3 regions of the Paenibacillus sp. FSL R10-2782 genome follow, and region 1 is predicted to be linked to each of the others. Evidence: predicted binding sites of a transcription regulator. Region 1 holds the regulator's gene; each other region holds the start of a gene.
What was found. The regulator Rex, encoded in region 1, represses fermentation and respiration genes when NADH is low (regulators of the CRP and FNR family bind a similar motif). The targets are predictions, from matches to a motif close to TTGTGAAATATTTCACAA.
Positions count from the first base shown of each region.

Region 2: the regulator Rex is predicted to act here: its motif matches at 5,196-5,213, upstream of NST83_RS23250 (formate/nitrite transporter family protein).
Region 3: the regulator Rex is predicted to act here: its motif matches at 1,327-1,344, upstream of adhE (bifunctional acetaldehyde-CoA/alcohol dehydrogenase).

Region 1 covers NZ_CP151951.1:3,131,807-3,142,883, forward strand. The annotation lists gene asnS (asparagine--tRNA ligase) at 1-1,076, opposite strand, end outside; gene NST83_RS14035 (acetate kinase) at 1,215-2,411, opposite strand; gene NST83_RS14040 (3-hydroxyacyl-CoA dehydrogenase NAD-binding domain-containing protein) at 2,408-3,280, opposite strand; gene NST83_RS14045 (AAA family ATPase) at 3,417-4,919, opposite strand; gene NST83_RS14050 (hypothetical protein) at 4,912-5,445, opposite strand; gene NST83_RS14055 (DUF5590 domain-containing protein) at 6,046-6,570, opposite strand; gene NST83_RS14060 (amidohydrolase) at 6,608-7,909, opposite strand; gene NST83_RS14065 (redox-sensing transcriptional repressor Rex) at 7,896-8,549, opposite strand; gene dinG (ATP-dependent DNA helicase DinG) at 8,595-11,077, opposite strand, start outside.
Region 2 covers NZ_CP151951.1:5,096,744-5,107,820, forward strand. The annotation lists gene NST83_RS23230 (GNAT family N-acetyltransferase) at 1-378, opposite strand, end outside; gene NST83_RS23235 (MFS transporter) at 482-1,735, opposite strand; gene NST83_RS23240 (molybdopterin oxidoreductase family protein) at 1,783-3,915, opposite strand; gene NST83_RS23245 (hypothetical protein) at 3,907-4,125, shown strand; gene NST83_RS23250 (formate/nitrite transporter family protein) at 4,275-5,123, opposite strand; gene NST83_RS23255 (FAD-dependent oxidoreductase) at 5,509-6,870, opposite strand; gene NST83_RS23260 (glutathione peroxidase) at 7,260-7,736, opposite strand; gene NST83_RS23265 (hypothetical protein) at 7,822-8,622, opposite strand; gene NST83_RS23270 (ABC transporter ATP-binding protein) at 8,633-9,526, opposite strand; gene NST83_RS23275 (LLM class flavin-dependent oxidoreductase) at 9,757-10,776, opposite strand; gene NST83_RS23280 (AI-2E family transporter) at 10,905-11,077, opposite strand, start outside.
Region 3 covers NZ_CP151951.1:3,286,682-3,297,758, reverse strand. The annotation lists gene NST83_RS14880 (class III extradiol ring-cleavage dioxygenase) at 1-258, shown strand, start outside; gene NST83_RS14875 (Crp/Fnr family transcriptional regulator) at 444-1,160, opposite strand; gene adhE (bifunctional acetaldehyde-CoA/alcohol dehydrogenase) at 1,420-4,032, shown strand; gene pflB (formate C-acetyltransferase) at 4,359-6,620, shown strand; gene pflA (pyruvate formate-lyase-activating protein) at 6,686-7,444, shown strand; gene NST83_RS14855 (stalk domain-containing protein) at 7,666-9,885, shown strand; gene NST83_RS14850 (Fur family transcriptional regulator) at 10,138-10,629, shown strand; gene yidD (membrane protein insertion efficiency factor YidD) at 10,631-10,921, shown strand.

The DNA of each region.
Region 1 (11,077 bases):
GAACCCCCAATAATTTCACCGTAGCCTTCAGGAGCGATCATATCGGCGCACAGGACAACCTCTGGACGAGTTGGATCAGGCTTCATATAAAATGCCTTAATGTGAGTCGGCCAATGTGTAATGAACACTGGCTTGTTATATCTCTCAGCAATAGCCGTTTCATGCGGGGCGCCAAAGTCCTCGCCCCAAGGAATATCGAATCCTTCTCCTTGAAGGAAAGCAATCGCCTCATCATACGTAATGCGCGGGAATTCTCCCTGAATTTGCTCCAGCTTTGAGACATCGCGTCCGATCGTTTCAAGCTCTTTTGCACAATTTTTCAGCACTGATTGTACAATATGACTCACAAATTGCTCCTGTACGCGCAAAGACTCCTCGTGATCCACAAAAGCCATCTCCGGCTCGATCATCCAGAACTCAATCAGGTGACGACGTGTTTTGGACTTTTCCGCACGGAAGGTTGGACCAAACGAGTATACTTTGCCAAGCGCCATCGCTGCCGCTTCCATATACAACTGGCCGCTTTGCGTCAGATAAGCATCCTCGTCAAAATATTTGATATGGAACAGCTCTGTTGTGCCTTCTGCGGAAGAAGGAGTCAAAATCGGCGGGTCCACCTTTGTAAAGCCATTACCGTTAAAAAATTCCTGTACCGCACGGATAATTTCCGCACGTACGATTAGAACCGCGCGTTGCTTGGCGGAACGCAACCACAGGTGACGGTGATCCATCAGGAAATCTACACCGTGTTCTTTTGGCGTGATCGGATAGTTTTCTGTCAAATGAATAATTTCAATACCCGTTACCGTCAGTTCAAAACCGGATTGGCTACGCGGTTCTTCGCGTACAACGCCAGTAACATACAAAGAGCTTTCCTGTGTCAAAGATTTGGCATCATTCCAAATGTCCTCGGACACCTCGCTTTTCACGATAACCCCTTGAATATATCCAGTACCATCACGCAGTTGAAGGAACTGGATTTTACCACTAGATCGTTTATTATTTACCCAAGCGCCAATTGTAACCGTTTCCCCTACATGGCGCCCCACTAGGGCAATCGTACTTTTATTCGTCATGACAGTCTCTCTCCTCTTAACCGAAAATCAAACAGCCCTTCCCCCTGGGTCAGGCTGTTTGCTCTCGCTGTTTGGCGCATACGGAACCTATTCTGAGTGGTAACCCGTATATGCATAAAGTTTAAACTTTGGGTCGAACTACTGAACCAGGCGGAACGTGTCGCGGGCAATAACCAGCTCTTCGTTCGTCGGAACGATCAATACATCAACCTTCGAATTTGCTGTTGTAATCCGGCGAGGCTCGCCAGAACGAATAGCGTTCAACGATTCATCCAGCTCAATACCGAGGAATGTCAGTTGCTCCAGCACTCTCTTACGCAGTACGACGGAGTTTTCGCCTACACCTGCCGTGAATACGATCACGTCCACCCCGTTCATTGCCGCGGCATACGAACCAATATATTTGCGCAGACGGTACTCATACATTTCAAATGCCAATGTAGAATTAGCTTCGCCTTTTTCCATACCTTCTGTGATTTCACGCATATCACTGCTGATACCGGAGATAGCCAAAAGTCCACTATGCTTGTTCAGCATGGAATTGACTTCATTGACCGTCAATTCTTCTTTATTCATCACATAAGGCACGATTGCCGGGTCCAAATCACCACTACGTGTCCCCATCATAAGTCCTTCCAGTGGAGTCATACCCATGGAAGTATCTACAGACAAGCCGCCTTGAACTGCTGTTACACTGCCGCCGTTACCAATGTGGCAAGTGATGATTTTCAACTCTTCCAAAGGACGACCAATGAATTTGGCAGCTTCCTTGCTTACATAATCATGGGAAGTACCATGCGCGCCGTAGCGACGAACCTTGTACTTATTGTACAACACTCTTGGAATGGCGTACATGTAAGCTTTTTCAGGCATGGTTTGATGGAACGAGGTATCAAATACAACAACCTGCGGTACATCAGGCATATTCAATTCAGCCGCTTTAATACCCATCATGGAAGCCGGGTTATGCAATGGCGCAAGGTCGAACAAGCGGCGGATTTCACTCTTCGCTTCAGGCGTTACAACTGCTGACTGCTTGAAGATTTCGCCTCCATGAACAACGCGGTGGCCCACAGCCTGAATTTCGCTAGTGCTGGAGATGACACCATGTTCCGCATCTGTGAGTGCATTCAGCACTTTACGGATCGCTGTAGTATGCTCCAGAATTTCGCTAACCTCAGTGTATTCTTCTTTATTGGTCGGCTTATGCGTCAGGATGGAAGAATCCATACCGATGCGCTCTACCAATCCTTTTGCCAGAACAGACTCGTCCGTCATATCATATAGCTGGTATTTCAGGGAAGAACTCCCTGCGTTAATTACGAGAATTTTCATATCCGGTCACCATCCTTGTCGTACTTAAAGAAGCCTTCGCCCGATTTAACGCCCAGATTACCTGCACGCACCATTTTCTTCAGGACGATGGACGGACGATATTTTAATTCGCCGAATTCACGGAACATACGCTCCAGAGCAGCCAAAACGGAATCCAGACCAAAGCGGTCAGCCATTTCCAAAGGACCGTTTTGGAAGCTGTAGCCGATTCGCATAGCATCGTCGATATCTTCAGCAGAAGCAACGCCCTCTTGAAGAACGTGAGCCGCTTCATTGATCAGCAGGCAGATGATACGGCTTGTTACGAAGCCTGGGGATTCATAAATCATAACCCCTCTTTTCTCCACTATTTCTTCAACGAACATCTTGGTGTTTTCAAATGTATCGTCGGAAGTTTTCAAACCACGAATAATTTCTACAAGATCAATGCGGGATACCGGATAGATAAAGTGCATGCCAATAACACGCTCAGGATACTTGGTCGAGCTGGCAAGCTCGGTCAGGCTCAGCGTGGATGTATTACTTGCAAGAATAATGTTGCTTGGACACACATGGTCCAGCTCTTGGAAAACAGCTTTCTTCTCGTCCAGATTTTCTGTAATGGTCTCAATGACCATGTCACAACTGCCGAGCTCAGCCAAATGGGAAACTTTCTGGATGCGGGATAAAATCAATTTTTTCTCCGCTTGTGTGATTGCCCACTTTTCCAGTTGCTTGTCCAGACTCGTTTCAATCATATTGTAGGCGTAGTCTAGTTTCTCTGGTGTCTGCTCTACCAACAGCACATCAATTCCTTTGGACGCGAGCATTTCAGAAATACCCTGTCCCATGGTGCCGCCGCCGATGACGCCGATTTTTTTAAATTGCATGGTTCTTTACTCCACCCTTTCCTGGTCACTCTCTTATATTGTATCCTTCTTTGTCGAAAAATACATGTTTATGTCCCAATAGCTAATAATATCTTAGCACGGACTAAAAGTAAAAAAAAATAACCAGCATAAAAAATTATGCTGGTAATAGAGCATTTTCACTAAATTGACATCTAAATTGATCCCCGGACAGGGTTTCTTCCTTCATAAGGATATCAAGAGAGTTGTCGAATACTGGACGATGCTTTTCAAGAAGCTCCAATGTACGGTTATGCAGGTCATCCATAATCTCACCATTTTCGCGCATGAGCTCTTCTTTTGTTACCATTTCCATGTTAATAATGCCGAGTGAAGTCAAACCTGAAGTCATCATCGTATGAACAATGTTCAGCGCCTGCTCAAAATCGTTGCTAGAGCCTGTACTGCGACCGCCATAGTACATTTCTTCCGCCGCAGCCCCTGCGAGCGAGATCATGATCTGCTCCTCCAGGAACTGCTTGGTATACAAATAATGCTCTTGCTGTGGATTATGCCGCACATAGCCGAGCGCTTTCCCACGCGGGCTGAGCGCTACCTGGCTGACACTGCCTGGACGAACGATTTCAGCCATAATAGCATGTCCCAGTTCATGAATCGCTACACGCTTTTTCTCTTCCAGCGTTGATTCACGATCCGTCTTCTCACCCATCATCACCTTGTCAATCGCCATCGACAGATGCTTTTGCGCAATCATTTCCTGTTCCTGTCTCATCGCATAGATTGCCGCTTCATTCATGACACTTTCCAACTGCGCACCGGAAAACCCGTAAGATTCCTCAGCAATTTTGTCCAGATTCGCATCTTCCTGAATCGGTTTGTTTTTGGCATGGATTTTAAGAATGTGAAGACGGCCCTTTTTGTCAGGCAAATCCACTTGAATATGACGGTCAAAACGCCCCGGGCGCGTTAAGGCGCTGTCCAGCATTTCTTTACGGTTTGTTGCCGCAATGATCAAAATGCGCGGAGTATCTGCCGAATAGATGCCGTCCATTTCTGTCAGCAACTGATTCAAGGTTTGGTCATATTCACGTTGCTGTCCACCCTCACGCTTGCCGCCAATCACGTCGATCTCGTCAATAAAAATAATGGCATTTTCCTTCTTTTCCTTGGCTGCACGAGTGCGGGCCTCCTTAAACAGCTCACGGACACGGCCTGCACCAACACCTACATACATTTCAACAAACTCACTGCCTGAAGCAGCAACAAATACAGAATTGGTATAGTGCGCTGCTGCCTTCGCCATCAGTGTTTTCCCGGTTCCCGGAGGGCCTGTAAGCAAAACACCTTTTAATGGACGAATGCCGAACTTGGAAATTTCATCATGCCGATTCAAAAAATCCAGCGCTTCGCGCAGCTCCTGCTTGGCGCTTTCTTGCCCGCCGATCTCCTCAAAAGTCAGCTTGTCGGGGCCATTCTTTTTACGCTTACGTTCTTGCCCGGCCCCTACAGCCAAGCCTCCACGTGCATGCATGAGCATTAGCAAGCCGCTGAGCATCAAGCCTGCGATAAGAAAAGGGATAATATTCACCCCGATAAAAACGAGAAATATAATGGTCACCGGCACAATGCCGATTAGTGCTTCCTTGATCCATCTAGGCATTAGGCCATACCCCCATTTGCTGAGATTGACGTGGCAAAACGATAAACTTAGTCGCTTTGCCTTCGCTGAGTCGGATATAGACGTTGCTAGAATCCATATCAGTATCGGCCTCGATACCGGATTTTTTCTTTTTCATCAGTTCGACGGTCGATGTAATTTGGGTGTATTTTTTATTTTCCATCGCTTCCGCTACCGGAAACATGGCCTCAGACCACCACTGATTCAAGGCTGGATTGGAATGATCCGCAATTTCCAGCTTAACAGTACGGCTGCCAATGATGGGCTGTCCTTTTTGCTTAACTACATTGACCAATCCGGCAATATCTGCCTGCGGTTTGAGATCCAGATTCAAAACAACCTGATCCGGTTTAATATCTATTTGAGCGCTTGTCACGCCGGGATATTGGGAAACTATTTTTTCCAAAGGACTTTGCATTGTAACCTGACGGTAAATGAACCATCCTCCGAACAGCAGCAATGCTGCCAAAACCGCCGCAACAACGATAGGAACTGCACGTAATTTCAAATAACATCCTCCTCTCAAAATGTAAAACACAGAAGAAACGGGACGAATGTCAACAAATAAACCAGACTGCATGATCTTACAGTGACCAGCAAGTCTTTATCTATCATTTTTGTCTATCACTTATAAAATATAGTATATCATAACGTATATCTAATATCGAAGGCAATGTGTGGGGGAGTTGCAATAAGGCAAAATCATTGGTTATGGTGAGGCGCTCCGTGAATGATTTGATCTTACGATCGCTGTTGCACAGTCATAAAGAATATTTCGCCTTGTGAGGAAAGTTGGGTAGGTAAATATGCTTCGCTGGCTTTTAGCCAAGCTTCGCAAGGGGTACATGCTAAAAAGACGTAAATACGAATTTTATCGTATTTACGTCTTTTTAGCATGTAAAACCCAAAACGGAGACAAGCGCAGCACGGCGTCCGTGCCCTCTTCCCCCAGCTCTCATGAAAAGAGTGGTGTTTGAAGTGACTCCACGGTGGTCAGCCAGCGGAGTGGGCCATTTGAATCTGAAGAAGCGATAGCGATCGGAAGATCAAATGGCCACGCAGCGCTCCTAAAGCTCCCAAACCACCATCATCCACTCCCCACAGCACTCTAGTAATTAGGCAAAGTATACTTTACCCCCGCCGATCCCCCATCCGAGAAGCGATAAAAGGTATAATAATGATGGCTGCCGTCATCATAAAACAACTGCCACACATATTGACCATTAAACACACTCGGCTCAAGCCTTACAATATCTATACCCGGAAGCTGCTGCTGGATCATCGCCGTCATTTTTTGCTCGTCGACTCCGTTTTTCAGTAGCTCGGTATGAACACTGCTATTATCTGCGACAGGCACATTCGGTTGGCCCTCCACTTTTTGAAAAGGGACCCACACCATAATATTTTCGTTCTGAGCATTTTTCCCTTGAACTACCCAATATACCCGATCCCACACCGACTTCCACGTCTGCGTTGTGCTAACCAGACCACCTGATTGCTTGGCCTTTACGATAGCAGCATTCCTCTCAATCACCTGGTCTTGAGTAACGTAGGAATAATACCAGAAAATGCTGACCAGAATCAGTATAACGCCCAGAATCCCGACCGCTATCCATTTTTTCTTATTTTTCAAACCTGTGCTTCCTCTCTTAGGGGATGTGACACCTGAATTAGCGCGACAGCAGCCCTTCAAAGGCGGCTTGTGCCTCATGCTTGATACGTTCCTCATCCATAGTCAGGCACTCACCGTTTTTCACAATCTGACGACCGTTTACCCATACATGGGCCACGTCTTTGGCGCTTGCAGAGTATACCGCATGGGAAATGAGATCCGTACGCGGCAAGAAATGAGCCTGATTGAGATCGAGCGCGATAAAGTCAGCTTTGTTGCCTGCTGCCAACGCCCCTACCTCATTCAAGCCAACCGACTTCGCTCCGTACTCCGTTGCCAGACGCAACGCCTCACCCGCAGGAACTGCGGTTGGGTCGCCAGATACTCCCTTGTGAATGAGTGCAGCCAGCCGCATTTCCTCAAACATGTCCAGGTTATTGTTACTGGCAGGGCCGTCTGTTCCCAGAGAGACAGTAACGCCTGCACGGAGCAGATCAGGCACTCTTGCCACACCGCTCGCCAGCTTCAAGTTGCTGCCCGGATTATGCGAAACCGCTACACCACGTTCAGCCAGCAAAGCTATTTCTTCGTCATTCAGATGAACAGCATGGGCAACAAGCGATGGACGGGAGAAAAAGCCGAGCTTATCCAAATGCGCAACCGGACGCAAGCCGTAGTCGCGTACGTTTTGCTCTACCTCGGCAATGGTTTCCGACATATGCGTATGCAACGGTAAGTCCAGATCATGCGCAGCCTGTACGAATTTTTCGATAAACTCAGGCGGACACGTATACGGCGCATGCGGAGACATCATAGTCGTAATGCGACCGTCTGCTTTCCCATGCCAATTACGTGCAAAATTCACAGCCTCAGCCAGCTTGATCCGCTGCTCTTCCTCCGAACATAGTCCAATCGCTCCACGCATCAGGCTCGCACGGATGCCGGACTCTTCAGCTACACGAGCCACCTCGTCCATATGATCATACATGTCCAAAAAGGTCGTTGTTCCGCCTTTCAGCATTTCCAGCACGGACAAGGACGTACCCCAGTACACATCCGTAGACGTAAACTTGGCTTCCATCGGCCACATTTTTTCCTGAAGCCATACTTGAAGAGCCAGATCATCCCCATACCCACGCAGCAGAGACATCGCCGCATGACCATGTGTATTAATCAGACCAGGTAAAAACAACAGTCCGTTACCATCAATCGCTTCCGTCTCTTCCTCACCCGCTGGCAAAGTCTCGCCAATATAGGTAATGCGACTGTCCTCCACGATCATATAGCCGTAGATTACCCCGGCTTCCGGTCTGTTCACGGCAAAAGAGCCATTTTTAATCATCCATTTATTCGCTGTCATGTTGCGTATCTTCCTTTCCGTCCTCCAAATAATAAGCGAGGCTTAACAAATCTGTTGTAAAATCTGTGGCATGTATTCGAATATTTGCTGGTGCCTTGAGCGTAGTCGGTGCAAAGTTCAATATCGCTCCAATCCCGCTATCTATGAGCCTGTCAGCCACGTGCTGCGCTTCAAAATCCGGTACGGTAATAATCCCGATCCGAATGTTTTGTTCCTTCACGGTCGCTTCGAGTTCATCCATTGGCTGCACGACCAGCGTATTGATCTTGGTTCCGACCTTTTCTGGGACAGCATCAAATACCGCTACAATTTTCATATTGTCTTTTAAATAAGCATTATAATTCGAAAGGGCTTGCCCCAGATTACCTGCTCCGACCAATACCACATTAATTTGCTGGTCGATTTTCAGGATATGGCGTATTTTCTCGATAAGATAAGTAACATCATAGCCGATACCCTTACGGCCAAAATCTCCAAAATACGCGAGATCCTTACGAATTTGAGCCGGATTTAAATCCAGTCTTTGTCCCAACTCCTGGGAAGAGACCGTAGCCACCTCCCTTTTGTGCAGTGCATTCAGATAACGTAAATATACGGGTAACCTCCGTACGACAGCCTCTGAAATTTTATCTGATTTCATACATGCTCCCCCTAATTGTAACGGACATGTATAGATGTCCGTCCGTTATGCCTCTGTCTCCGGGGCGGATTGGAGCCACTCGGCGATGCGGGGCACCATTTGCTCCGTCGGCATATGCTCCATTTTTGGTCCCGGTAACGAGTACAAAAAGTGCTTTCCGTAATAGGATTCGATCACACGTGTATCGTAAACGATAACGACCCCGTGATCGCTCGCCGTACGTACCAAACGTCCAAATCCCTGTTTGAAACGAATGACGGCCTGCGGAACAGACAGCTTCATAAAAGGATTTTTCTTCTGCTGCTGGAGCAGCTCACTTTTAGCCTCCAGCAGCGGGTGATTCGGCGGTTGGAACGGCAAGCGGACAATGGCCAGACACGTCAGCGCCTTGCCCGGAATATCGACGCCTTCCCAGAAGCTGCTGGTTCCCAGCAACACAGAAGCTTTGGCTTCCTGAAAACGTCGGGTCAGCTTGCTGCGGCTCCCACTGTCTACGCCCTGCCCCAGCACGGTGATGTCGCTGGATGCCAACGCCTCCTTAAGCGGCTCATACACCTGCCGGAGCATGCGGTAGGAGGTAAAGAGAACGAGCATTCTCCCCTGCGTCGCTTGGGCAGTCGCACCTAGCGAGCTGACGAGCATATCTACAAAATGCTCGTCTCCTACACTGCCCTTCACGCTCGGAAAATCCCTTGGAATGACTAGCAGCACCTGATCCCTGTAATTGAAGGGTGACGGAAGCTGCGTAGTCATCAGCCGCCCTTGATCTGCGGCCTCCTGCAAGCCGAGCTGATCGGTCATGTACTGAAACGACTTATCCACTGACAAGGTAGCAGACGTCAGAATAATGCTCCTTTTTTTGTCAAAAAACATTTCTTTCAGCTGGCGGCTCACATCGACGGGCACCGCATAAAATTGTAGCGACTTGCTGCGGAATTGCCCGCTCGCTTCGAGCCAATATACGGTCGTCTCATCATCCAGACGCATAAAAAAACGCAAGCTTTCCCTAATGCCTGCCAAATCCTTAAGCAGCCCCGTAATATCTGTAATGAGGCTGTCAGCCGCATAATCGTCATGTTCTTCTTTCACGTCGAGCACCAGCTTGTCGCCCTTGCGCAAAATTTCGCTCAACGTTACATAAATCTGATTTTCCAGCGCAGCAGCCTGATCCCACTTGGCAGGCTTGGCCGACGGCTTGAGACGGGAAGAAAACTGCCCTGTTTCGCCCGGTGTCGCATCACTTCGCTCCGGCAGCATGCCAAACAGCTTGTCGCTCAGCAGATCCCAAGTCTCCTTGACCTCCAGCACGAGCGGATACAGTTGGTCAATGGTAGCAGCCCAATCCGTCGATTTCTCATGCCCCGACTTTGCCAACTGCTGACGCAGCGAAGGCAATTGTCCGTTCTTGCTGTCCTTGAACAACCGGGTCAGCGTATGCAAGAGTGTGAAATATTTCATATGCATGCCCAGGTGCTTACCAGCGACTTCCTCCAGATGATGCGCTTCATCAATGACCAGATGCTCATAACTCGGCAACAGCTGATGACTCGCTTTTACGTCCGTGAACAGCTTGGAATGATTCGTAATGACCACATCGGCTATTCCCGCCTCATGGCGCGCACGATGATAAAAACATTTGCGGAACCATGGACAAGAACGACCAAGACAAGACTCGGAATCACTGGCCACCGTTTCCCAAAAATCTCCACCACGATTGCTTAGATTCAGTTCTTCATCATCGCCAGTTTCGGTCAACGTCAGCCAGACGATCATCTGGGCCGCTGTAATTAAATCTTCCTTCGGCGTTGCGAAGTCTCTTCTGTTTATTTTATGTTCAAACTTACGAAGACACAAATAATGTCCTCGGCCCTTAAAAATGGCAGCCCGGAACGGGAACGGGATCACCTTGGTCAGCATCGGAATATCACGCTCACGTAATTGCTCCTGTAGGTTGATCGTATGCGTACTTACCATGACTCGCTGTCCATTTTTCACACTATGGTACAGCGAAGGGAGCAAATAACCGAGGGACTTGCCTGTCCCCGTACCCGCCTCGATCAACAGGTGCTTGTCCTCACTCAGCGCCTGATTCACACCCGCAATCATTTGCGTCTGCGCCTCGCGTTCCTCATATTGGCTCAAAGATGAACGTAAATTGTCTCGGACATCATCCATGTATTCCTCAAAGGAAACACCTGCCAGCGGATTGGGGTCGTCCTCTCTGCGAGGGGCATTTAGCTCCGTCCAATCCTCCACCTTCAGTGCAAGCTGACGTAAAAACTGATGACCCTCCAAATCCTGAATAGGATCATGCTCTTTGTCTTCACGCACCCCGTCCAAAAACCATCCGAGGTCACTGTCTTCCTCTGCGAACAAATCACTGAGCCGCTGTATCGTAATCAAAGGCAGCGCGTGAAGCTCATCCAGACATTTTAAAAACACCTCAGCCGTAGCCAACGCGTCGCTGTCCGCTTGATGGGGTCGGTCATGCGCCAGCCCAAACTCAGAAGAAACAAAACCCAGCTGAT
Region 2 (11,077 bases), 2.0 Mb from region 1:
CGTGTTGCACGAAAGTACCCGCAAACTTAATTTGCGAATGCCCTCAACGGCTGCAATATCCTTCATGGCGTTCATAAGCGCCATCCCAATACCTTTGCGGTGATAGGCTGGATGAACGGCTATATTTATTTCCAAAACATGGCGATTACTAGCCAACAGCGTTGGAGAACGAAATCCGATATAACCGCAGAGCACTCCCTGTTCGATAGCGACCAGTTGAGAGCCCGGAGGAGTATTGCGCAAAAACTCCCCACGTGACTTCCATGACAGCGAGGCGGGGGCTGTTCGTTCATTCCATACCAATTCATCCAGCGCAATTAGATCAGGAGCATCCTTCATCTCCGAATGACGTATCGTCAGGGGTTGACTTGTAAGCAATTTCTTTCAATCCTTCCTATGAAGGCTTTCCTGAAGTATAGGCAGCAACCATTCGTCGTTTATTGTACCATAATCACGGGCTTGTCACAGTCTTTATTAGGACTTAAGTACTGGAAACGTCTGTCTTGGACGTAGTAGTCTCAAAAGCAGCCTCTTCACGGCGGGAACGGTTCAATCCGCTATGCAGAATGAAAAACAGGATGGACAAAACCGCCACGATCAATGCCAGACAAATTGTGGGCGGCAGACCACCGCCATCATATAGCCTCCCCATAATATAAGGCCCCATCACCCGTCCGGCTGCACCAATACCCCCTACTAACCCAATGTAAAAGGGTGCCCCCCGACCTCCGTGATCCGACAAAAATGCCGGAACCGCAGGTGCGATCAGCATTTCTCCTAGGGTTGCCAAAACCATGGCGAATATCATACCCGTATAGTTCTGTGTGCCTAGCATGACGATGTAGGCTGCCAAATAAAATCCCCCGGCCCACTTCATTTGAGCCGAAGCGTGCCGGGCGTAGAGACGCTTGAGCCAGAAAATAATCGGCTGTGCAGCAAAAATTAGCACACCGTTCAGTGTCCATAGTAGCCCGTACATCGTTTTAGGCAAGCCCTGCTCAATAATATATGGAGATACGCCCGTATTCCAGATCGAATTACCGAACCATAAAAAGAGCGAGCCCAACCCGACGAAGAGATACAGCCTAGTATCACGGAAGAGCAGCCGCGCTGGTATTTCCTCTGTTCTTTTCTTCACGGACTTGCTGAGATGAACTTCCCCCTCTTCCCGATCGACCCTGCTCAGATAGGACCAGAAAAACCCGGCAAATACCGCAGAGGTAATCCCGTTCATGACAAAGCTAAGCTGATAGGAGAGATCGGCCAGAACGCCGCTCAGTCCCGTACCCAACGCCACCCCTATATTATTGGCAACATAGATAATGTTGAATAGCTCTCCACGGCGGTCAGCAAAGCGAAAACCTACAAACGCCTGAATCGCGGGCACAGATACGACATTAAAAAAGCCGATAAAGCCCATCATAATAACAAACGCAATCCAGTGACCGCTGGTAAAAGGAAGTGTGAGAAGTCCCAGCGCGTTCATTGCCAGCGAGCAGACAATCAGTTTTTTGGCCCCAATGCGGTGATAAAGGGCTCCTCCTAACACCTGACCAAAAATCCCGCCCAGAGACTGCACCAAAATCGCAATTCCCGCATCTCCCATGCTGCGGTGCAGCTCGTCAAACACATACATGCTAACCAACGGCCACATAAGAGAGCTCCCGGCGGAATTAATGAGACTGGCGACAAGAAACACTTTTACTTCCTTCGGATAAGAATCCAACCATTTCATATATTTTGTTTCTCCTTTAGCATCTGACACCATAACAAGACATTATCTCATTGACGCTTCACATTCACCACCGTTGAAAAGAAAGTAGCCCCCCGCCCCATATCCGACAGTCGGTCAGAGGTTAATACATTAGCACGCTGTCTGCGTCCTTTACCTTCCCACCATAACCCTTGGCTAATCACCGTACCAGGCAGCATCAGATCCGTGACTTTGGCTTTCAGCTCATACGTTCCCCGGTCGTTCCATACCGTAACCGGATCACCGTCCGCGATGTCTCTTGCCTGAGCATCCTCCGGATGAATTTGCAGCAAAGGCTCTCGTTCCAGCCGCTGATGCTTGGGTAAGTTTGCGAACGTGGAATTCAGAAAATTATGATTCGGTGGCGAAATAAACATCAGCGGGAACCGCTCGTCCGCTTGCGGCCGATGCTCTCCGTCGTATCCTTCGATCAGCGGCACATACGAAGGCATCGCGGGCAGACCCGCTTGCTTCATCTTTTCCGAATACAGCTCAATCTTGCCCGAAGGCGTAGTCAGACGATCCAGATAGGTAGCCTTCGGCGTCATGTCCAGTTTGACAAAAGGTGACTTTTTTAAGGCTTCTAAAGTCACACCGTTGAGATAAGGATTCGTCGGGTTATCAAGTGCACCCGCGATCATGTCCTCTTCACTTTCCGTGAAAGCAGCCTCATCAAAGCCCATGGCTCGTCCGAGCAGGCTAAACAGCTCATAGTTGCTTTTGCTTTCTCCGAGCGGAGCAATGACTGGCTTCTGCATCTGGACATAGTGATGCCAGTAGGATTTGTACAGGTCTGTACCTTCAAAAGAAGACGCAGCAGGCAGGACAATATCCGCATAGCGGGCCGTATCGGTGAGGAACAGGTCGTGAACGACCGTGAACAAATCCTCCCGTTCAAACCCCTGCGTCACCCGATCAGCATCGGGTGCTACGACAACCGGATTGCTGCAATACACGAACAGCGCCTTGATCGGCACGTCCTTCTGTAGCAGCGCTTCGCCGATTTGGTTCATGTTGATCACCCGGGCATCCGGGTTTTTACGCAAATCAGGACGGGCCAGATTGGCGCCGTTGAATTTGCCGTAAGCGCCGTTGGAGCGTGATGCTCCCCCGCCGTGCTTTAGCCATTGCCCGGTGAGCGCGGGCAAGCATGTAACCGCGCGTACATTCATGCCGCCATTATCATGATGCTGAAGCCCGTTGCCAATGTTGATATACGCCGCTCGCGCCTGTCCGTACATCTCCGCGAGACGGATAATATCTGCCTCCGGCACACCTGTAATACGTGAGACGCGCTGCGGGGTATATGCCCTCACATGCTCGCGCAGTTCCTCATGACCGACCGTATAGCGGCGCAAAAATTCATCGTCCGTCAGCCCTTGCTCGAACAGTACATGCATAACACCCAGCGCAAGCGCGGTATCCGTTCCCGGGTAGAGCGGAATGAACCAATCCGCCCATTGCGCTGTCCGGTTGCGGTGGACATCAATGACGATCACCTTGGCACCTTTTTTGCGTGCCTTCTCGGCCAACACCACCTGATGCATATTGGTGCTGATGACATTTCCACCCCATACAATAATGAGGTCAGCATCCTCTGTATCCTCTGGACTGGTGCCGCCCTTAAAACCCATGACGGATGCCCAGCCTTCATTCCCGGCCACACTGCAAATCGTCTGGTCCAGTTGGCTTGAACCCAGCGCATTGAAAAAACGGCGATCCATCCCGTCCACACTCAACACGCCCATATTGCCGTAAAAGCTGTAGGGGAGAATAGATTCCGGGCCATCCGTGCGAATCAGTTCCTTGAAGCGGCCAGTAATGGTATCGACTGCCTCCTCCCAGCTAATTCGTTCGAACTCCCCTTTCCCCTTGGGGCCTACACGCTTCAACGGATAGAGCAGCCGCTCGGGGTCATACACCCGCTCCGTCATATTGCGAACTTTGTTGCAAATAGCCCCTTTTGTAATGGGATGATCCGGGTTACCAGTCACCTTGACGATCTTTCCATCTTCCTTGTGAAGCAGGAGCCCGCACGTATCCGGGCAATCCAGCGGACATACAGCTGGGAAAATACCGTCCGTACGCTCCGTCATTCGCTGCTCCCTTTGCAAGTCTTGCTGAAGCACGTCCTCAGGAGGGGCGCTGTTGCGATGATCCATGGTGTTGATGCTCCTTTCCGTTACCGTTTCCAAAAATTACACTGTTCTTATCATATATACAGCTATGTCCTATGGCAAGAGAAGGATTTTGCCAACCCAAATCCGTCCAAAAGATTAAAAAATCCGCTTGCTGCTCACAGCAAAACGGATTTCAAATATTCTATATTATTTTTTTATCATACCTGTTTCAATATTGAATACCAAGGGTAAAAGAGATCAAGGCATTATGGACGAGAGCACACTCATCCTCCATGCCAAACCTTGGACCACTCCCAAAAGAATCCGCCATGACAGGTTTCGTTCCCCCGGACCTGCCATGGCGGATTTGCTTTGTTCCCATTTTTCTAAGCCCTGCTTAATCAGGCATGGTCACTCAACGGAGTCGTTGCAGTAGACGAGGGTGCCTGAGGTGATTCATTCACAGAATGTACAGCGGAATGAGGCTTTTTCAAATATGCCAACCAGTAAGCTCCAGCTACGAACATGCTTCCTCCCACCAAATTCCCCAGCCAAACCGGGATGAAGTTCATAATATAATCTGCCCATGAAAAATGACCTGCGAAAATAGCCGCTGGGATCAGAAACATATTGGCTACAACGTGCTGAAATCCGATAGCTACAAAGGCCATCGTCGGGAACCAGATCCCCATAATTTTGCCGCCGATCGAATCCGTGCTATACGCCAACCAGACAGCCAACGCTACCAGCCAGTTACATCCAATACCGGATATAAACGATTGCAAAAAGCTTTCATGCAGCTTGTGTCCCGCCATATCCACCACTTTGTCCAAATAAGGTCCTGTCTCGGTTAAACCCAGCACATGACCAAAGAAAAAGGCAACAAACAACGCACCCGCAAAATTACTAAGCGTAATAATTGCTAAATTACGGAACATCGCCCCGGTCTTGATCCGTCCTGCCCATCTCGCTAGAGGGACTGCCATCATATTACCGGTCAGCAATTCTCCGCCTCCGATCAATACCAATACCAGACCTACAGGGAACACGGCTGCTCCAATAAAAGTAGCAATACTCCCCCATTCTTTGGGCGCGCTTGCGATAACTCGTATATCTAGCAAAAAACCAAGCGCAATAAATGCACCTGCTAAAAATCCCAATACCACTGCCACAGTCCATGGATTGTTCGCTTTGGCCACTCCTGTTTCCACCGTCTTTTCAGCAATCTGCCCCGGTTTATAACTTGCCATATATTCCGCTCCTTTAACATCTTTTTACTACAACATTCTCTCACATATTTTATTTAAAATCAGTGGTTTTGTTTGTGAAAAAAATCACTTTAATGAATATTAAAAAACAGCCCTTGGATAAAGGACTGTTTTTCATGTATTATTACGTCTACTGCGCTACTATGCGCTTTACATTTAGTTGTATTCTTCCTTTTCAACTGCTCTTAAGAACCAAATAACTCCACCTAGGCCTACCAGCGCCACGGCTACAAGAAAAAGGATATAAAACAAATCCATAAGCTACTTACCCCCTAATCCTTATGCTACTCTATATTGTACTATAAGGATTCGTCCATACGTCTCAGATTGTTGACAAACTTATGAACAATGTCACAGACAAAATGAATTATACGGTAACTGGCTTCCGTTCAGATATCGGCGGCAATGCTTGCAAACCCGCTGCATTCAGGAAATTCCAAGGCTTGTTATAATGCGGCTGGAAGAAGAAATCCACAAAGGCCAGTTGGTCAATGGTCATATGATTTTGGATCGCCACCGACAGGGTATTAATCGATTGGGTCAAATCTACCTTCGACATAATTTGTGCTCCGACAATTCTCCGTGTCTCCTGCTCATATACAACTTTCAGCAGCACCTTTTCCGACGTTGGCATAAATTCAGGACGGTAGCTGTCCTCAATGGTTACAGCCTCTACGGCCATACCTTCGTCCGCTGCTGCCGCTTCCGTCAAACCTGTTCCTGCAATATTATCTTCATAAATTTTAATACCCGAAGTTCCCTGTGTTCCCATATAGGCAATGGTCGGTTGGACCAAATTGCGTGCCACCAGCGTGCCCATACGAACAGCGTTGGTTGCCAACGGAATATACGCTGTTTGGCCTGTCGGGTTATAGCGGATTGCACAGCTATCGCCTGCAGCAAATACGTCCGGGCAGCTGCTTTGCATAAAATTGTCCACAATGATCGCGCCGTTAGGCAGCATGTCTACCTGACCTTTAAGCAGATCCGTTTGAGGACGGAAGCCGATGCAGAGAATAACAAGCTCTGTTTCATATTCTCCTTGGGATGTCACCACTTTATTCACCTTGCCGTTATTTCCTTCAAAACGGCTTACTGTTTCTCCCAGCACCAGCTTGATGCCATGTTCCTTCAAGGAATCTTCAATTCGGTCTGTATATTCCGGGTCCAAATATTTATTCAAAATACGATCAGCGCTGTCAATCAGCGTTACGTTCTTGCCGTTCATTTGAAAAGCTTCCACCAGCTCAACACCGATATATCCGGCTCCAACAACTGTAATATTCTGTACATGCTTGGCTTTCTCAATGATGTCATTGGAATGATTATAGTTTTTGCAGAGCAGGATATGATCAAGCTCAATACCTTCCAGCTTCGGAATAATAGGCCACGAGCCCGTAGTAACAATCAATTTATCAAAGGTGTCCGTAAATTCTTCTCCTGTTTGGAGATTGCGTGCTTGCAGCGTTTTGCCTGCTGTATCGACATTCGTTACCTCATGAAGCATCTTGGTCACGACACCCAGCTCCGCCAGTTCATTCGGGGAAGAATAAAACAATCCGTGCGGATCTTTGACGACACCACCTACGTACAGTGCAATACCACAGGATAAAAACGAAATATTGTCATTACGCTCGTAAACGGTAATTTCTGCATCTGGATAACATTTGGCTGTGTTGACGATGGCTGCCGTACCTGCGTGTGTACATCCGATAACTGCTACTTTCATGTTGAATTCCTCCTTGGTGTGTGGGCATAAAATATATGATATTTGTGAATAGTTTCACGTAACCGCATTGTTGATTGTGATTTATTTCACTTCTTGTGCTTATTATAGTGTGATATTTTTCACATTACAATAGCTTTTTATGATATTCACAATTTGTCCACATTTTTAAAGTCAGGAAGATACAACGTCAACCGTTTGCTGCAACGCCACTTTGCTTCATTTAGCTTTTCCCATATGGGCCTTGGCTATGCCTTTATATCAGGCTTCCAAATGCTACTGCAACGAACGATACCACATGTAAAATACAGAAAGCACAAAAAGGCCGAATCTCGAAAAACAACGGAGATTCGACCTTATGTAAACGTATATTCCTAACTAAGTGGAGGCTATTATAGCAGTTGCTCGATGGCCGCTTTCATCGCCTCTGGTGATTCTTTAGGTTCAAAACGACCCACAGGTACACCTTCACGATTCACAATGAATTTCGTAAAATTCCATTGAATCGTACCATCTTCCTGCTCTCCAGGCTGCTGCTTTTTCAAATATTCAAACAGAGATGCCGTATCCGGGCCGTTAACGTCCACTTTAGCGAATACCGGGAAATTCACCCCGTAATTCAGTTGGCAAAATTCAGCCGCTTCCTCGCTGCTGCCCGGCTCCTGACCGCCAAATTGGTTGCAAGGAAAGCCTAATACAACCAGTCCCCGATCCTTATATTCATCATATAGCTTTTGCAAATCCCCATATTGTGGGGTGAGTCCGCATTTGCTGGCGGTGTTCGCGATTACCAGCACCTTACCGGTGTAGGTATCCAGAGGAACCTCCTGATTCGCTGGTGTTACAGCATGATGTGAATAGACGGACATATAGCATCCTCCTTTGTTTCGCTTGGTTTAAGTTTCATCACCTATTTTACCCAAAACGAGACGGACATGCCAATTTCCCTCGATACTAGCGAGACGCCACCACTTCGAGTCTGCGTTCTTTACGTTCTGAGGCGGACATCCTTGGACACGCAAAACAATACCGCTGGCCTCCGCCTGTTTTGTAATATTGGCAGCAGGACGGTTTCATATATGCCTTCTCACCGGGACGGTAAGGGTTATCCAGCTCAACGAGACGGACCGTAAACGGGTTTCTTTTCCGCCCGAACACCTCTCCCTCCAGCTCCCGCGTCACATAATAATAATCTTGTTCCAAACGCTCCACATCCTGTGGATCGGTTAGCGATGGCTGTACCCTGTCCTTAAAATACAGCAAAGTCAGCGGGAACTGTCCCCACATCTGTCCAACAGATGCACCTCCTGCCGAAGCCATCGCCTCCAGTATCGGTCTGATCTGCAAGCTGTAAAAGTCGCGCAGCACCTGCTGCGCTTGCCCGGATGAATGATGCTCGTCTTGCCTGTTGCTGTCCAGCTCTGTTTGGTCGATGACCTGAAAGCTGATGGCGGGATATTTCCCTTGATAGCAAATATGAAATCTGAGATTGGAAACCGACAGATCGAGACGGCGTTCACACAAAGACACCATAAAATGCTGGGCAAATACAAGACCACGCAACTGGTTCACAAAATAAACAGCTGTGGTCAAGCTGTCTTCCGCACACAGCAACTCACCATAATACTCCAGCACAGTGCGAAGCTTATCCGGTTCAAGCCATTCAGCCACGGGCCCGGAGTATACTGCATCTTCTGGTGTGTCTGTCACTATTCGCGCCAATTGCTCAAGCTGCTCATAATCCAATGGTTTCATTACGTCTCCTTTATCCTCTTGCCGCTACCTGTGGTCTGGCTTCACGCCGCTCGGAAACGGAGCCAGCTACATGATTCTCCTCCAGCTTCAATCCCTTTACGGCCTGGCTTACCGCTGGTTGTCCGGCCAAAGCATATGGAAGACACAGCGGTACACCTGTACGAGGATCTGTTACGATATCTGCTTCAATTCCGAACACCTCGCGCAGCACGTCAGGGGACATGACCTCGGTCGGCGTTCCTACAGCCTCGGCCTTCCCTTTTTTGATCGCAATCATATGCTGGGCGTACCGGGCAGCATGGTTCAAATCATGCACGACCATGACAATGGTACGTTCGGCCGAAGTGTTCAAATATTCTAGCAAATGCAACACTTCCAATTGATGCGCCATATCCAAAAAGGTAGTCGGTTCATCCAGAAACAAAATATCCGTATCCTGCGCAAGCGCCATGGCAATCCATGCACGCTGACGCTGCCCGCCAGAAAGCTGGTCGATCGGGCGATCGTGGAATTCGCTCATACCTGTCACCTGAATGGCCCACTCTACCATTTTACGATCATCTGCTTTCATGGAGCCAAAGCCTTTTTGATAGGGAAAACGTCCGTAAGATACCAGTTCCGTCACGGTCAACCCTTCTGGTGCAGTCGGATTTTGAGGCAAAATAGCCAACTGCTTCGCTACCTCCCGGGTAGATTGCTTATGAATGGATTTACCGTCGAGCAGAACGCTGCCGCCTTTAGGATTCATGATGCGAGCCATCGTCTTCAGAATGGTGGACTTGCCGGAGCCATTTGCGCCCACCAATGCTGTGATTTTCCCTTGCGGTATTTCAACGTTCAGATCCTCCACAATCAACCGATCTTCATAAGCAATATCCAGATTAGCCGTTTTCAGACGAAACATTCGGAATCATTCCTTTCCCTTATCTAATATATAGTTACGGGCTTAACGCACGTGATTCATCAAAACTTCATGCTATCTTTATATAATAAAGATATTGATAATCATTATCAAGTATTGATTGGCATATTCCCTTAGCATAGGAATCATTTCACGGAAAATGACCCCGAAAATTCACAAAAGAAGACCACAGCTCCTCAAAGCTATGGTCTTCCAATATCCGGCAGACAACATCAAGACTGTACAGAACGCAGCCCAAATGCTTCAGCCATGAGACGTATGGATTTCAACTTGGCGTCAAAGTCATGAATAATACTTGCGACCATGATTTCCTGTGTATGATAAGCCTCACTTAATTGCTCAATTTGGTGCTTCACTTGCTCAGGTGAGCCAACTACCATGCGCTTGCGATTTTCACGGATGCGCATCCGGTCATATGGCGTATAAGGATAGGCCAATGCCTTTTCTACGGAAGGTGTGCCAGCGGAACGCATTCCCTGCTCCAGCAACACCAGGGACAGATCCATACTGGAAGCCAACCGATTGGCTTCCTCTTCGGTATCCGCACAGATAGCAAATACAGCGACAAGTGAACGCGGCTGATCACTGTGCTGCGAAGGCTTGAAATGCTCCTGATACTCTTGCATCGCTCCTGTGCCGCCTTCGCCGTTGATGAACTGCGCAAATGCAAAGCCCACGCCACGTTCGGCTGCAAGTCCCGCACTGTCGCCGCTGGAGCCGAGCAGCCACATTTCTGGCACGGTTTCTACGAGCGGCATCGCCTGTAATGAGCCGAAGCGATGATCACTGCCCGTACTGTCATGCAAATAGGCTAGCAGGTCATCCAACTGCTCGGGGTACAGATCGACACCACCTCGCATTTTACCCTCCTGCAAGGCTCTGGTAGCGATTGGCATTCCTCCCGGCGCTCGTCCCAGACCCAAATCCATGCGCCCCGGGTACAAGCCCTCCAATACACGGAAGTTTTCCGCTACTTTATAAGCGCTGTAATGCGGCAGCATCACACCGCCTGATCCCACTCGAATGGTTGAGGTACGAGCGGCCAGATGCGAAATCAATACCTCCGGGCTGGAACCAGCAAGATTAGAGGCAGCATGATGCTCTGATACCCAAAAGCGATGATACCCCAAGCGCTCCGCCTCTATAGCAAGCTCAGCGGTCTTTTGTAATGCTTGCGCATGCGTCATGCCTTCCGATACCGGAGATTGGTCAAGAATGCTGAGTTTTATCATATAAAGTCTGACCTTTCTGTTTGGGAATAAGAATAGGCATTAATTATAGCACGCGAAGCCACAGTTACCCAAGAGGGGCCAATTTGATTTATACTGGAAAATTGATTTTACACCGGAATTGGAAATGTTTATTTTTCGTTGAGGCTCGCCTTCACTTTATCCGCTTCATAAAGATGTGAACGCTTTTTAAAGAAACTAAACAGATGTGTGACGATAACCTTCAATACAGCATAGCCCGGAACCGCCAGTATAATCCCTACCACTCCAAACAGATTGCCCGCCGTCAGAATGACAAAGATAA
Region 3 (11,077 bases), 150 kb from region 1:
AAATGGGGAGAAACGAAAACAGAGCCTTGGGCACTTGATTTTGATGACTGGATTATTGAAAATGTACAGAGTGGAGATGTAGAGGCTTTGGATCGCTATGAAAGCGAAGCCCCGTATGCTCGTCAAGCGGTACCGAGAGCTGAACATTTTGTACCGTTGTTTATTGCCATGGGGAGTGGAGATCCGGCGAATAAGGCCAAGGTCATCCACAGGAGCTATGAGATGGGGAATTTAAGTTATCTGTGCTTCCAGTTCTAAAAGTGTGAAGAAGGATGTTGGCGGGGTGTTAGACGCTTTGGGATTCACATGATCTTACGATCGCTGTTCAGATACAAATGGGCTGTTCCGCTACTGCCTGCCTCTAAGGGGGAGCAAAAAAGATTAAGGGAGTGCTTTATAGCCAAAATGGCTCAAAACACTCCCTTTTATATTAAAACTATTTATTAGATCCGGCAAATCTCACGCGGGCACAGTTCACAATGACATACGCCTTGCAGCATTTCCAAATCCTTTACGACAATCATGCCATTATCATATTCGACTGCATTTTTTTTACGCAAATCACTCAGCATCCGGTTTACACTTTCGCGGGTGGCACCGATCATATTGGAGAGGTCGGTATGAGTGATTTTTTTATGAATAAGGATATGTTCCCCATGAGGCTCTCCATAGGTGTTACACAGGCGGATTAGCGTGGAGCACAGAGCACCGGGCTTCCCGTACATCATTAGATCGCGAAATTTGGTCTGAGTAATACGGTGGTGGGACCCCATCCATTTCATAAAGTCAATGGCAAAATCACAGTGCTGGCAAATAAGCAGCTCCAAATCCGTATGATCGACAACACCGATATCACTGTCCTCCAGAACTTCGGCAGAAAAGGAGTGCTTGGTACCAAAAAATGGATCAGCTTGACCAATCAGATCGCCGCTTTGGTACATATATAGTATAAGTTCCTTACCCTCATCCGTTGTTTTTGTTACTTTCACGCGTCCGCGCTTGATATAAAACAGCTTATCCGCTGTGTCTCCTTCCCAGAACAGGTGTGAGCTTTCTGGCATGATCCGATCCTTCATCATCACTTGCAGCCGGTTGAAGCTGGCCTCCGAGAAGCAACAGGTATTGCCGCGGGCTTCCATTACGTTTGCAGGGTTTCTCATCGTCCATTTCCCCTTTGTTTCCTTTGTTTTTTTATCTGCAACTTGATCAATTCAAATTCATTATATACCTGTGCTATGCGTTTTTGGGGCAAGAAGAGGGGGTAAAAGTGGCAGAATTCCAAACTTTGTGATTTAATTCACTTCATAAAATAAAATTTTAAATATATTGTGAAAAAAATCACAATATATCTTGAAAAGCTGTGTTACGATCAGTGCGTGAACAAGAGATAGTACACGAGATAACAGGAGGATGAGGGAAATGGCTGTTAAAAACGAGGTTATCCAAAAAGAGCAAAGCGCTGAGCAGTATATTCAAACACTGATTGACCGGGGGAACCGGGCACAGCAGGCTTTCATGAGTATGAATCAGGAGCAGATTGACGAAATCGTACAAGCTATGGCACTCGCAGGGATGGATAAGCACATGCATCTGGCGAAGCTGGCTGTTGAAGAAACAGGACGCGGTGTGTACGAGGACAAAATCACCAAAAACATGTTTGCAACAGAATATGTCTATCATAGTATCAAAAATGAAAAAACCGTCGGTGTCATTGAAGATAATGACTTTGACAGTTTTCAAAAAATAGCAGAACCTGTCGGCATCATAATGGGGATCACTCCAGTGACTAATCCGACTTCAACTACAATGTTCAAAGCGTTGATTGCTATTAAAACACGTAACCCGATCATTTTCGGTTTCCATCCATCCGCTCAATCGTGTAGTGCGGAAGCAGCTCGCGTCTTGCTTGAAGCAGCCGTCAAGCATGGTGCTCCAGCCGATTGTATTCAATGGATTGAAGCTCCATCGATGGATAAGACAAATTCACTTATGAATCACCCGGATGTGGCGCTGATTCTGGCAACTGGTGGATCAGGCATGGTTAAGGCGGCATATAGCTGCGGTAAACCTGCTCTGGGCGTAGGTCCTGGTAACGTGCCTTGCTTCATTGAAAAGACAGCGGACATCAAGCAAGCTGTGACCGATCTGATCCTCTCAAAATCTTTTGATAACGGTATGATCTGTGCTTCCGAGCAAGCGGTTATTATCGAAGAGCCAATCTTCGAACAAGTGAAAAAATTGATGATCGCTAACGGTTGCTATTTTGTAAACAAAGAAGAAGCAGCTAAGCTCACTCAAGGAGCTATGAATGTCGAGAAATGTGCAGTGAACCCAGCAATCGTCGGACAGTCTGCTGTAAAAATTGCTGAAATGAGTGGCATCACAGTACCAGCAGGAACTAAAATTTTGGTTGCTGAGATTGAAGGGGTAGGAACAAAATTCCCATTGTCTGCGGAAAAATTGAGTCCTGTATTGGCTTGCTATAAAGTAAAAAATGCTGAACAAGGTATTCAACGCGCTGCTGAAGTCGTGGAATTTGGGGGCATGGGCCACTCGTCTGCTATTCATTCGAACGATGAGGACGTTATCGCTCGGTTCGCGAACCGTTTGCAAACAGGCCGTATCATTGTAAATGCACCTTCCACACATGGTGCGATCGGTGACATCTACAACACCAACCTTCCATCGCTGACACTCGGTTGTGGTTCGTACGGACGTAACTCGACTTCGTCGAACGTATCGGCAGTCAACTTGATTAATGTAAAAAGGGTGGCGAAACGTACGGTGAATATGCAATGGTTCAAAGTACCTTCCAAAATTTATTTTGAAAAAAATTCGACTCAGTATCTTGCTAAAATGCCTGATATCACACGTGTAGCCATTATCACAGACCCTATGATGGTAAAACTTGGATATGTGGATCGTGTCATCCATTATTTACACCAACGCCAAACACCAGTAGCTATCGAAGTGTTCTCGGAAGTAGAGCCAGATCCATCGACAGTTACGGTAGAACGTGGTACTGAAATGATGAGACGTTTCCAACCGGATTGCATTATTGCATTGGGCGGAGGTTCGCCGATGGATGCGGCTAAAGGCATGTGGATGTTCTATGAATACCCAGATACTGATTTCAACAACTTGAAACAAAAATTTATGGATATTCGCAAACGGATCTACAAGTACCCGCGTCTCGGTCAGAAAGCACAATTTGTAGCCATTCCTACAACCTCGGGTACAGGTTCGGAAGTTACATCGTTCGCAGTTATTACAGACAAAAATCAGGGCAACACGAAGTATCCGCTGGCTGACTATGAGCTGACTCCTGATGTGGCAATTATTGACCCTGAGTTTGTATATTCGCTGCCTAAAACAGCTGTAGCGGATACAGGTATGGACGTACTGACACATGCCATCGAGGCCTACGTGTCTGTAATGGCTAGTGACTACACAGACGGTCTGGCAATTAAAGCTATTCAACTGGTATTCCAATACCTAGAGCAATCGGCTCTGAGTGGCGACAAGCTGGCTCGTGAAAAAATGCATAATGCTTCCACGCTGGCAGGAATGGCGTTTGCCAATGCATTCCTGGGTATTAACCACAGTCTTGCGCACAAATGGGGTGGACAATACCACACAGCACATGGTCGCACAAATGCCATTTTGTTACCACACGTCATTCGTTATAATGCGAAAAAACCGACGAAGTTTGCTTCGTTCCCTAAATATTCGCACTTTGTTGCGGATGAGCGCTATGCAGAAATTGCACGCATACTGGGACTGCCTGCCCGTACCACGGAAGAAGGGGTTAATAGCCTGATCGAAGCGATCCGCAAGCTGAACAAAACACTCGGTATCGAGGAATCGTTCCAGCAAATCGGCTTCGATGCGAAGGATTTTGAATCGCGTGTAGATTATCTGGCTGACCGCGCTTTTGAGGATCAATGTACAACTGCGAATCCGAAGCTGCCGCTGGTTACCGAATTAGCTGATGTATACCGCAATGCCTTCTACGGACGTTTTGACCAATAATATATAGGTACTAATAGAATTTGTGACTAAGCATTTTCCCGTTCAATACCAACGCAGGCTCTCTATATAGAGGGCCTGTTGGTTTGGGAAGGGAGGTGAACGGCAAGGATAAAGGTACGGGCGTGAAGCTAAAGAAAATAAAGTGATAAATATCACCTGTATTGTGATTTTTATCACATACTACACTCTATCATTATTCTACAATAAGGGTGTAAGAAAGGTCCCGACACTGAGCGTAAGGCATCGGTGAAAAGGCCGGACTCGAGACTATTTAAATGTGAAAAAAATCACAAGTCCGGAAAACCAAACAATTTGGAGGGATTTACATGTCGGTGATTGAGAGAGAATTACAAGAGCAACAATCTGGCTGGAGAGGTTTCAAAAAAGGTAAATGGACTAAAGAAGTCAACGTCAACGATTTTATCGAAACCAATATCTTACCTTATGTCGGTAACGAAGAATTTCTAGTTGGCCCTACCGCCAACACAACTGCACTGTGGGATATTGTATCCGATCTTACCAAAAAAGAGCTGGCAAACGGCGGTGTGCTTGATGTAGACGTGAATACGCCATCCACCATTATTTCACATAAGCCGGGCTATCTAGACCGGGATAAAGAACAAGTTGTCGGTGTACAAACAGACGCTCCATTCAAACGCTCTTTGCAGCCGTTTGGTGGTATCCGGATGATGATTGACGCTTGCAAAGCCTATGGCTTTGAAGTACCGCAAAGCATTGTTGATATCTTCACTCATATTCGCAAAACGCATAATCAGGGTGTATTCGACGCTTATACCGATGATATGAGAGCAGCTCGTAAAGCGGGTATTATCACTGGTTTGCCAGATGCATATGGTCGTGGTCGCATTATCGGTGACTACCGTCGTGTAGCACTGTATGGTGCAGACTTCCTGATTAAAGACAAAAAAGCTCAACTGAAAAGCCTTGAAGTAGATTCCATGGAAGAAGACGTAATTCGTCTGCGTGAAGAAATTTCCGAGCAAATTCGCGCTTTGAACGAGCTGAAACAAATGGCCGCTGATCATGGTTTCGACATCTCAAAGCCTGCTAACAACGCAAAAGAGGCTTTCCAATGGGTGTATTTTGGCTATCTTGCAGCGATCAAAGAACAAAATGGTGCAGCAATGTCCTTGGGACGTGTGTCTTCCTTCCTTGATATTTATACTCAACGTGATTTGGAAGAAGGCGCAATGACAGAAGAACAAGCACAAGAACTGGTCGATCATTTTGTTATGAAACTGCGTATTGTTAAATTCCTGCGTACACCTGATTATAACGAACTGTTCAGCGGAGACCCAACATGGGTAACTGAATCCATTGGCGGTATGTCCATTACTGGAGAAACTCGGGTTACTAAAAACAGCTTCCGTTTCCTGCACACCCTGTACAATCTGGGACCTGCACCGGAACCGAACCTGACTGTACTGTGGTCAGAAAAATTGCCTGAAGGTTTCAAAAAATATTGTGCCAAAGTATCCATTGAAACCAGCTCCATTCAATACGAAAATGATGATCTGATGCGTCCAATTTATGGCGATGATTATGGTATTGCATGTTGCGTATCGGCTATGAAAATCGGTAAACAAATGCAATTCTTTGGTGCTCGTGCCAATTTGGCTAAAGCTCTGTTGTATGCTATTAACGGCGGTGTGGATGAAAAATCAGGTGCTCAAGTAGGTCCTGAATATCCTGCAATTACTAGTGAAGTGCTGGATTACGAGGAAGTGCTGAGCCGCTTCAAGCCAATGATGGAATGGTTGGCAAAATTGTACATGAACACTTTGAACGTTATTCACTACATGCACGATAAATACAGCTACGAACGGATTGAAATGGCGCTGCATGACCGTGATATTATTCGTACAATGGCTTGTGGTATTGCCGGTCTGTCCGTTGCTGCCGATTCCCTGAGCGCCATTAAACATGCAAAGGTGAAACCAATCCGTAACGAAAAAGGCATCGCCATTGACTTTGAAATTGAAGGCGAATATCCTTGCTACGGTAATAACGATGATCGTGTAGATAACATCGCAGTAGAACTGGTAGAGTCCTTCATGGGCATGATCCGCAAGCATAAGGCTTACCGGAATGCGATTCCTACTCAATCTGTGCTGACCATTACTTCCAACGTGGTATACGGTAAGAAAACAGGTACAACACCGGATGGACGTAAAGCAGGCGAACCGTTTGCACCAGGTGCAAATCCAATGCATGGACGCGACAAAAAAGGTGCTTTGGCTTCCCTGAGTTCCGTAGCTAAATTGCCTTACGAGCACAGCCTGGATGGTATCTCGAATACCTTCTCCATCGTGCCTAAAGCACTGGGTAAAGAAGAAGAAACACGCAAAACGAATCTTGTTTCCATGATGGACGGCTATTTCGGAAGTCATGCACATCATCTGAACGTCAACGTATTTGCTCGTGAGCAATTGCTGGATGCGATGGATCACCCAGAAAACTATCCACAGCTTACGATTCGCGTATCAGGCTATGCCGTTAACTTCATCAAGCTGACTCGTGAACAACAGCTGGATGTCATTAACCGTACTTTCCACGGTACAATGTAACAAAGCTTTACGTATCATATATTACAACGACGCACGCATAGCGGATGCGGGAAGGATGATGCAACATGCTGAAAGGCCATATACACTCATTGGAAACCTTCGGGACCGTCGATGGTCCCGGCATCCGCTTCGTGCTTTTTATGCAAGGATGCTTGTTAAAATGCCAATATTGTCACAACCCGGACACCTGGGCTCTAAATGAAGGCAATCCAATGACCCTGAAGGAGGTATTGGCTGAAATTGAGCCATATTTAGCCTACTATCGTTCTTCGGGAGGCGGATTGACTGTATCCGGTGGAGAACCAACACTGCAAGCTCATTTTGTGGCAGAGCTATTCAAAGAAGTGAAGCAACGCTGGAATTTGCACACAACGCTGGACAGTAACGGTTTTAATGACGCAGGCCGTATCCATGAACTGCTGGACGTAACAGACTTGGTGTTGCTGGATATAAAGCATATTGACAATGACAAGCATATTAAGCTAACAGGCAAATCCAATGACCGTATGCTAAGTACGGCACGATGGTTGTCTGAACAAGGGCGCAAGATGTGGATTAGACACGTGTTTGTACCGGGTATTCATGATGATGAGCAGGATCTGCTGAATTTGGGGCGGTTTATCGGAACATTAAACGGAGTCGAAAAGTTCGAAATTTTACCCTACCACCAAATGGGTGTATACAAGTGGGAAATGCTCGGCAAGGCGTATCCGCTGGAAGGGGTTCCGTCCCCCACAGATGAAGAGGTTCAACGTGCTTATCGTCTCATTGAAGAAGGTCGTCTGGAGACCGCAGGGACAAATGCCGCTGTCCGTCCGTCATAATGTTGAATGGCCTTTAAAATACTTTCTATTTATGAAGCCGCCGCCCCATCAGGTCAGATGGGGCGGCGTTTTTTTGTTGTAGTATTTCTTGCAGCCACAGGAGAAAGTTCCCTTTTTTTCATGTTCAGCAAAATTCCCAGCAACTTTTGGTCAACAGCCGCGTCTAATAGTATGACTTTTTACGGGGATGATAATAATTTGGTAATAGAAGGAGACAAACAATGAATTTCAAGAAATGGACCATGCTCACCGCGCTTGCGGTAGCTCAGGTGGCTGCAGTAGCCCCTGTAGGAGCAGAAGCAGTATCCACTGTTCAATCCACCGATTCGGTTAGCGGACAGCAGGCTCAGGCCAATGTCACAAATTCCGGCGTTGATAATAGTATCGGGGGACAAGGTAGCACTGGAGCACAAAATGACACAGTGACACCTGATAACACAGGCGCATCCAATGATCCTTTGTCCGGCTTGCCGACGGATACAACCAACGGATCGAGCGTATCCAATGATGTATACAGTGGAGACGGAACGATCACCAACCCTGGTGGTTCTCCAACATCCATGAGTGCAAATCAACTGATTTTGTATTTGAACAGCGCAAAAATGGAACAAAACGGACAGGTGTATACGGCGACTCAGCCGATGACAGTCAAGGACGGTGTTTCTTATGTAGCTATTCGCTCGCTAGTCAGCCGCGTCGGCTTACAGTTTAGTTATGATACTGCTACCAAGGAAACCGTTATCACCCAAGGTACAAACGTGCTGCGCTTTAAGACAGACAGCAAAATTTATACTGTTAACGGTGAGGCTAGACAAATGAAGGGACCGGCATTCCAGCAAAAGAACGTATTTATGGTGCCGTTGACCTCTATTACACAGGCTTTGAATATTCCTTATACTGTAAATAATACAACAAAACAGGTTATTATGGATTTGAATCAAAAGCCTAAAGCTTCCTTCACGGTTCAGCAAAAAGATATCTATGCGGGCGAAACCCAAGTTACGTATTTGACAAAGGAATCTTCTCCTACAGGTCTTCCAATTGTGAATCAACGTTGGGAAGGCAAGCAGGACGTATTTCAAGAGCCAGGTACATATGTAGTTACCTATTCCGTTCTTGACTCCGCAGGGAACTGGAGTGATCCATACTCAGTTACGATTACGGTAAGACCGCCGAATCAGCCGCCAGTGGCTCTGTTTACAACAGATAAAAAAGAATACAAAATGGGTGAAAAAATCACGATTACGGATCTGAGTACGGATGATGAAAATGCGATTACTAAACGTGATTGGGTGAATAAGAAACTGGCGTTTTTCGAGCCGGGTGATGTGACCATAACGCTGACCGTGACTGACAAGCATGGTGCAACAGGTACAGTAAGTCAAACGATTAAGATTACGAATGAGCTACTATACAACGAAGATGATTTCAACAAAATCTTCACGCCTTATGGTGATAAGTATAGTGTAGACGGCAGTCAGGTGCCTACTATGGCTACCATTCCGTTAACCAGCACATCTTCACCACGCCTTCTGATCCGTGCTAACAGCCCGGAACGTGTATTCCAGGATGGTATTGTGTATCAGGAAATGGGATCAGGCAGCACACGTATACTCGTCCATCATGTGAATGAAACGGGCAGAGATGTAAAAATGTACGTTATCGCAACCAACAATAATATTACTGCTGCTAATCTGAACGTCGAAAATTCCGGCTTCGCCGGCCCATCTGAGTTTGCGACGGCTGCGGGTAAGGTTTCGATTCAGCGGTACTTTCAATCCATGCAGGATGGAAGCAAACGTTCCAGCACGGTTCTGAATCCAGGCGAAAGCCGCGTTATTTTACAGGATTTGAATGCGCAAAAAATTAAGCAAAAACAGGTCATTTCTCTCTTATCTGACTTGTATACGGATCAACCTATTCAATACACAGTTGTTGTGTTAGATGCAAATGCAGATCCATTGATTGCCATGCCTACTCTGGCAAAACTGCCTAAGGACGGAATTCATAACCGTGGAACGTATGCGAATTCGGATATTACGCTTGAATATACAGAAGAGGTTGGTAAAACAGCTCAGCGTATCGTTCTTGGCGACAATAAAGTAGACCCGAACCTGCTTGGTTCAGACGGTCTGGACGGTTCTTCTTCCTCCAATGCGGGTAATTTTGGTGTTGTGTATAAGGTTAAACTGGATCGCGTAGCGCCATATTCCCTGATTACATTTAACCCGCGTGGTGGTGAATACTCTGGCTATGCTATGGTGAATAATCAGGTCGTGGGTATCCCGACGAACGGCTCCGTGTGGGCTCCGAATGAGATGAGTGTACTGTATCGTACAGGTCATATCGAGGAAAGTGTAGAGATGTATTTCACTGCTGCGGCGGGTAGTAACTTGCCAGTTTCGGTGGTAGTTATGCCATTACCAGCTATTAAAAATTAATATGTGCATCCGGTATTGTTTATTGGTTTAGACCGAAGGGTCTCATCATTCACCGTTTAAAGTCAGATCACTTACAGAATAAAGGCGTTCACCTGCTGCGGATTCGGTTCAAGCACAGGAAGAACGTCTTTTTCTTTATCAAGAGCGCGAATATCTCTTATAACTTTGACTTTAATCGTGGTATAATAAGCAGATGCAAGCCTAAGCCTGCATCAGATAACCTGAAACTACAGACAGGGGAGGGTGAAACGCATGCTGACAAAGGATGAGATTATCGCAACAATGTCCACTCAGGGGCTGCGTATTACGGATCAGCGCAAGACGCTGGCCACGTTATTTTCCGAGAACGAAGGGTATCTGTCCCCAAAAGACGTTTATGAATATATGGGTAAAAAATACAGCGGACTCAGCTTTGACACTGTTTACCGTAATTTGCGTGTGATGCAGGAATTGGGTGTGCTGGAGCAGGTATCTTTTGAGGATGGGATGAAATTCAAGGTAAGCTGCAATGAGCATCATCACCACCACCATATGATTTGCCTGAGCTGTCAGAAAACTTTACCAATCTCTTTCTGCCCGATGCAGATGACAGATACGACAGATCAGTTCCAAATTGTTGAACACAAGTTTGAGATTTTTGGTTATTGCAAGAAGTGCCAGAAGAAGAACGGGCAAGCAGAGGCCAATTCTAATGGGGGATACAAACAGGCGAGCGGTCACACTCACAGCCACGGAGGCTACTGAAATGAAAATTACCACACGCAGAGTGGTTCAAGCTCCGATTAAGTTATACCGATCCTATATTTCACCATTAAAGCCACCGACCTGCCGCTTCTATCCGACGTGCTCCCAGTACGCGCTGGAAGCGGTGGAAGTGCATGGTGCGTTCAAGGGCTCCTGGCTGGCCGCCAAACGTATAGCAAAGTGCCATCCCTTTCATCCGGGCGGTGTAGATTTGGTGCCTCCTGCTAAAAAGCGGGCGAATAGATCCGGTGAAGATCGTTTTGCTGACCGTACTGGGAAGGGCTTGACTTGACATAGCTATGCGGGTTTGGTTATATTTTGGATAATAATGTTTTCCTGCGAAGGGATGAGTAGGGTCAACCGTCCAGTACAGAGAGCCGGGGCTAGCTGCAAACCGGTCTGGACGAAGCCTGAATATGGTCCTGGAGGAACCTTTTTCGAGCGTGCT